2 regions of the Exiguobacterium sp. s91 genome follow, and region 1 is predicted to be linked to the other one. Evidence: a T-box and tRNA genes for the amino acid it is inferred to sense, from the RefSeq annotation. Region 1 holds a T-box; the other holds one or more tRNA genes.
The links. A T-box is a leader RNA that pairs with one kind of tRNA and senses whether it is charged. The one in region 1 lies ahead of alaS (alanine--tRNA ligase), so its partner is inferred to be a tRNA-Ala.
Positions count from the first base shown of each region.

Region 2: it has a tRNA-Ala gene. The T-box ahead of alaS (alanine--tRNA ligase) is inferred to sense a tRNA for this amino acid. The anticodon was not compared.

Region 1 is NZ_JACSMZ010000001.1:730,502-734,005, forward strand. It holds gene recD2 (SF1B family DNA helicase RecD2) at 1-1,651, shown strand, start outside; T-box leader at 1,694-1,904, shown strand; gene alaS (alanine--tRNA ligase) at 1,962-3,504, shown strand, end outside.
Region 2 is NZ_JACSMZ010000001.1:10,269-13,772, forward strand. It holds gene KNQ06_RS00085 (redox-sensing transcriptional repressor Rex) at 1-156, shown strand, start outside; gene KNQ06_RS00090 (twin-arginine translocase TatA/TatE family subunit) at 156-353, shown strand; gene tatC (twin-arginine translocase subunit TatC) at 361-1,140, shown strand; tRNA gene KNQ06_RS00100 (tRNA-Ala) at 1,245-1,320, shown strand; gene KNQ06_RS00105 (S8 family serine peptidase) at 1,545-3,504, shown strand, end outside.

The DNA.
Region 1 (3,504 bases):
GTATGAAGTGAATGGGATCGGTTTTAAGACAGCCGATCATATCGCATCACATCTTGGACTCATCGGATTACACCCGGAGCGCGTCGCTGCTTCGATCATGCACATATTAGAACAAGAAGCAGGAGAGGGACACGCCTTTGCGACGGTCGACTCACTATTGCAGCGGGCACCCCGTTTGCTTGGTGAAGACCCAGGGGAACGGCTAGAACAAGCGATTGAACTGTTGCTCGCTGAAGATAAGGTCAAGCTCGAAGAAGGCTGTTTGTATTTACCGACAATCTTTTATGCCGAAGTCCGAGCGGCAAAGGAACTGGCGCGCGTCATGGCGAACGGTGCCGAACAGGAAGTCGATGTCGCGACGATCCTTGAAGCAATCGGGCATCTCGAAGAACAGTTTGGCATGGAATATGCGGCGCAACAGCGGGAAGCGATCGAGTTAGCGGTCAAAGCACCGCTGATGGTTCTGACTGGTGGACCCGGTACCGGTAAGACGACCGTCATCAAGGGGATTTTACATGCCCTGCAAGAAATTCATGATTGGCCGCTTGAGAAAAGTCGTGTCAAGACGGGAGATGTCTATCCGTACGTCCTTGTTGCACCGACCGGACGCGCCGCTAAACGATTGTCGGAAGCAACGGACGTCCCAGCGATGACGATTCATCGTCTGTTGAAGTATGACGGAACGAACTTTCAACTAAATGAAGATCAGCCGATTACGGGGAAAGTACTGATCATCGATGAGTCATCGATGATTGATATCTACTTGTTATCGAGTCTGCTCCGTGCTGTGCCGAACGGTATGAAAATCTTGTTCGTCGGTGACCGCGATCAGTTACCATCCGTTGGTCCAGGGCAAGTACTGGCAGACTTGATGGATACGGAAGGGATTCCCGTCGTTCGTTTGAACGTCGTCCATCGCCAAGCGGAAGATTCTTCGATTTTACGGCTCGCGCACGATTTGAAGAACCGGACGACGTCAGCTGATTTGTTATCACCACTTGCGGATCGTCGCTTTTACACCGCGTCCCCGCAAGAGACGTTACGCGGCATCTCAGCCTTCGCGGAAAAAGCACTTGCAAAAGGGTATTCGAAATTCGATGTTCAGGTTCTGGCACCGACTTACCGTGGTCAGGTCGGAATCGACGAACTGAATGTCGCCTTGCAACGCGTCTACAATCCGGAAGAACCAAAGAAACGCGAAGTCAAACAAGGGACGCGGATTTACCGGACCGGGGATAAGATTCTTCAGCTCGTCAACAATGCGGAAGAGAACGTCTATAACGGAGATATCGGCGAAATCGTCAATATCTTCTTCGCCAAAGAAAACGTCGACAAGGTGGATAAGATCATCGCCCGCTTCGACCAGACGGAAGTCGAGTACAACCGGAGTGACTGGGATCAATTCACGCATGCCTACGCGATTACGATTCACAAGGCACAAGGGTCCGAGTTTCCGATCGTCTTGATGCCGGTCTATTTCACGGGAGCATTCAAGCATTCCCGAAACTTGATTTATACGGCGGTCACCCGTGCGAAGTCGAGTTTATTATTGTTCGGCGACCCACGAGCGTTTCATAAAGCGTCGCAAGAAGAGGAGCCTCGGCGCCGAACACGATTGATTGAACGACTCGGTGGGGTGACAAAGACTTGACGGATGCTGTGCGATAGGTAATAATCACGATAGATGAATGGACGTAACACGTTGATGGAAGATAAGTAAAAGGAAAACTCGAGTCCAGAGAGAAGTGAGTCTGCTGCAATCACTTTCTCGAGTCCCTTTGAAGCTCCTTCCGGAGTCGGGTGTAAACACCTGCGGGTCATCCCCGTTATCAGATGTTCGAGGTAGGCAATGGATTGCTTACGAACGAGGGTGGTACCACGGAAGCGATGCTTTCGTCCCTTTTCAGGGATGAAGGCATCGCTTTTTTGCGTCCAAATAAAACCAATGGGGGTAACTGTTCATGAAAGCTCTAAAACCATTAACGGGTGCACAAATCCGTCAGATGTATCTTGATTTCTTCCAAAGCAAAGGGCATGCGATCGAACCGAGTGCTTCACTCGTACCGGTCGAGGATCCATCGCTCTTGTGGATCAACTCAGGGGTTGCGACACTCAAGAAGTATTTCGATGGTCGTGTCATTCCTGATAATCCACGTATCGTCAACGCACAAAAATCAATCCGGACGAACGATATCGAAAACGTCGGGAAAACAGCACGTCACCATACGTTCTTCGAGATGCTCGGAAACTTCTCTGTCGGTGATTACTTCCGTGAAGATGCGATCAAATGGGGCTGGGAACTCTTGACGAGTGATGACTGGTACGGTCTTGACCCGGAACGTCTCTCGGTCACGATTCACCCGGAAGATGACGCAGCGCGTCAAATCTGGTTTGAACTCGGTGTACCGGCTGAGCGGATCATTCCACTTGAAGATAACTTCTGGGAAATCGGTGAAGGTCCATCTGGTCCGAACACGGAAATCTTCTTCGACCGTGGACCTGCTTTTGGAGACGATCCGAACGATTCAGAACTCTACCCAGGTGGCGAAAACGAACGCTATCTCGAGATCTGGAATATCGTTTTCAGTCAGTATAACCACGATGGACACGGCAACTACACGGAACTTCCGCGTAAAAACATCGATACAGGAATGGGACTTGAGCGGATGGCATGTGTCATGCAGGACGTGCCGACGAACTTCGATACGGATCTGTTCATGCCGATCATTCACAAAACAGAAGAGATCAGCGGTAAAATCTACCGTGATGATTCGAAACTCGATGTAGCATTCAAAGTCATCGCAGACCACATCCGTACCGTATCATTCGCGATCGGTGATGGTGCGCTTCCTTCGAATGAAGGACGCGGATATGTCCTTCGTCGTTTACTACGCCGTGCGGTTCGTTATGCGAAGATGCTTGGAATCGAACGTCCGTTCATGTATGAACTCGTCGATACGGTCGGGAATGTCATGGTCGACTTCTACCCACAAGTTCCAGAAAAAGCAGACTTCATCAAACGTGTCATCAAAAACGAAGAAGAACGTTTCCATGAGACACTTCATGACGGTCTTGCAATCTTGAACACAGTCGCTCAGACGTCTAAGGCGAACGGTGAGCATGTTATCAGTGGCGAAGATGCGTTCCGTCTGTATGACACGTATGGTTTCCCACTCGAATTGACAATCGAGTATGCGGAAGATCATCAGATGTCTGTTGATGAAGAAGGCTTCAAACTAGCGATGGATGCACAACGTCAGCGGGCACGTGCAGCGCGTGAAGAGAGTGGTTCGATGCAACAGCAATCGGAAGTCCTCTCGACGCTAAAAGATAAAAGTACGTTCGTCGGCTATACCGACCTTAAGGCGGATGCGAAAATCATCGCTTTAGTGCATGATGGAGAACGAGTCACAGAAGTCGCTGCTGGTGAAGAAGCACAAGTCATTCTCGACATCACACCGTTCTACGCTGAAAGTGGTGGTGAAGTCGCGGATACAGGAACAA
Region 2 (3,504 bases), 720 kb from region 1:
GAGTATGGTGTGACAGGCATCCTGAACTTTACGCCAGCGCGGTTGAACGTGCCAGCGAGCGTCCGGGTCCATCACATCGATTTATCGATCGAGTTGCAGTCGTTAGTTTATTTCATGAAGCATTATTCGCAATCAGCTGAAGGAGTGAAATCATAATGGAAAACCTTATCCCGCTCACACTAGGTATCGGACCAGCGAGCATCGGATTAATCGCGGTCGTCGCGTTGATCATCTTCGGACCGAAGAAGTTACCAGAATTCGGACGCGCTGCGGGTCAGACATTGAAAGAGTTCAAGAATGCCACGAACGGCATCATGGACGACGATAAAAAGGACGAACCGAAAGAGAAGTGATTGAATCATGACGGTTGATCAAGAGCAAAGCATGACGTCGCACCTTGACGAACTGCGCAAGCGGATCGTCTGGTCGCTTATCATCGTCGTCGTCCTGTTCGCTGTCGCATTTCCGCTCGTCCGACCGCTCGTTCGCTTCTTGCAAGCGGACTTAAAAGAGCTCGGCATCGGTTTGAATGCCTTCAACGTCGCCGATCCTTTAATGTTGTATTTGAATCTTGCGTTCATCATTGCGCTGATTTTAGCGTCACCGTTCTGGATGTATCAACTCTGGGCATTCGTCCGACCAGGACTTTATGACAAGGAGCAAAAAGCGACATTGACGTATATTCCGGTCATCTTCTTTCTATTTTTGGCTGGCGTAGCCTTCTCGTATTTCTGGTTGCTTCCCTTCTTGCTTGAAGTCTCAACAGATCTCGGGAAAGAGCTCGGAATCGAACAAGTCATTGGAGTCGAGAACTACTTCAGTTTCTTAATCCGATTGACGATGCCGTTCGGTCTTCTGTTCCAATTGCCGGTCGTGACGATGTTCCTGACGCGTCTTGGTCTCGTGACGCCATATTTCATGCGAAAGAATCGGAAATATGCGTACTTTGTGCTGTTCGTCGTTGCGGCATTGATCGCACCGCCGGATGTGACGTCACACTTGATGATCTCGGTGCCATTGTTCGTTCTCTATGAGATCAGCATCTTGATTTCTGCGCGGACGTACAAAAAGGTCTTGATCCTCGAGCAACAGGCAGAGCTTGAACGACAGGCGGACTTGATGCGTGAATTGAATAAATGAATCGTGAATTCCTTCCGACGATTTTGGAAGGGATTCTTTTTTATGAAAGCGTTCTTTTTATATTGATAAAGCAGTTAGTGATGCGTATACTAAAGATAATTCATGGGGGCTTAGCTCAGCTGGGAGAGCGTTTGGCTGGCAGCCAAAAGGTCGTCGGTTCGATCCCGATAGTCTCCACCAATACCAAATATCTAACTCCTCGAAGCGTCGAGGAGTTTTTATTTTACTCCCAGTTAAATTCCTTACAAATATAAAATGTCATGTAAAACAAATAAATTAAAAAAATAGACAAATATAAATTGTTTATTTCCATTAAATTCATTAAACTAAATATACAGAATTTTCGTTTAACTGTTTTATCAGTAGTACTACTATGGTTTTACAGAAAAGGGGAAAACGAACGCATGAAGAAGAAGATTGCACTTATGGCAGCCGTCTTAATGACGTCTTCCAATCTAGTCAGTGCGCAAGGTGCACTGTCGTCGCAAGACAAAGCAACGGGTCAAAAACCGCAAGCGCTCTCGCTGAAGAAATCGGGGCAAGAGAAGAACTACAAACAATCGGATAAAGTCCGTGTCGTCATCGAGATGGAAGAGAAGCCGGCGATTCAAATCGCCCAGGCTCAAAACAAGCGGTATAGCACATTGAGCAATGCCGAAAAAGAGTCGATCAAAGATCGCCTCGTCAGCGTCCAAAAATCGGTCAAGTCAGCCATCGCTAAAAAATCAATTCCCGTTACATATAAGGAGAGCTTCACGACCGTCATCAACGGATTCAGTGGTGAAGTTAAGTTCGGCGACATCGAAGACATTAAAAAACTCAACGGAGTCAAGAGCGTACATATCGCCCATGAATACGCGCGTCCGGAAGTTGCTAAAGGTGCAAAGCCAGACATGCTGTACAGCAAGGACATGGTCAATGCGAAGGAAACATGGCAGGACTATGGTTTTAAAGGGGAAGGAACAATCGTTGCCGTCATCGATACGGGAATCGATCCATCGCATAAGGACATGGTCTTGAGCCCTGAGACGAAGATCGATTTGACTTCTTCGAAAGTCGATAGTGCGAAAGAAACAAAAGGTTTAAAAGGAAAATACTTCACGGAAAAAGTACCGTACGGCTATAACTATGCCGATCACGATAGCGAAATCCGTGATTTAGGTGCGGGCGCATCGATGCACGGGATGCACGTCGCGGGTACGGTCGGAGCAAACGGCGATGAAGCAAACGGCGGCATCAAAGGGGTCGCTCCGGAAACACAACTCCTCGCGATGAAAGTCTTCGGAAACGATCCAGGAATGCCATCGACATTCAGCGATATCTACATTAAAGCGATCGATGATGCGATTGCACTCGGAGCCGATGTCATCAACATGAGTCTCGGATCGACGGCATCGTTCGTCAATGCAGATGATCCAGAACAACGTGCAATCGTCAACGCGATGAACAACGGTATCTTGTGTGCGATTTCTGCTGGTAACTCGGCATTCGCAGGTCATGGTGCAGGTAACCCGTACACAGCGAACCCGGATATCGGTGTCGTCGGTGCCCCAGGTTTAACGAGCCAAGCACTCCAAGTCGCATCACTCGAAAATACGAAATTGACACTCGAAGGCATGGCGCTGACGATTGACGGTCAGGATGCTGGTTATTTGGCATACCAAAAACAAGATTCACCGAATCCGATTGCTGTCTTCGATAAAGAGAAGAAGGATGTCGTCTATGTCGGTGACGGTCAAGCTTCGAACTACGAAGGCAAAGACGTCAAAGGGAAAGTCGTCTTCGTCGTGCGTAACGGTGGTTTCAACTACGGTATGATCCAAGCAGAAGCTGAGAAGCAAGGGGCAGCAGGTGTCATCGTCCGCGGTCGAGTCGATCATGGGGATTACGTCAGCATGGCGCTCAACAATCCGACGATTCCACTCGTCACGCTTAGCATCGCAGACGGAAACGATCTTGAAGCAAAAGCAAAAGAGGGCAAGGCAATCGCTGTCACGTTCGACGGAAAAGCAGTCTCAGCCGATAACCCGGTCGCAGGACAAATGTCTGACTTCACGTCTTGGGGTGTCACACCAAGCCTTGACTTCAAGCCAGAAATCACGGCACCAGGTGGAAAAATCTACTCAACGCTCAACGATAATGAGTATGGTGTCATGAGTGGAACATCGATGGCGGCACCACACGTTGCTGGTGGAACGGCACTCGTCATGCAACGGATCGCGAAGGACTTTAAAGTCGATGGTGCGACACGCGTTAAGCTCGCGAAGAACATCTTGATGAACACGTCGCGTCCGCAACTCGATCAAGGAAAATACAATGCGCAGCTAAAAACAGGCAACTTCTACTCCCCACGTCGTGAGGGAG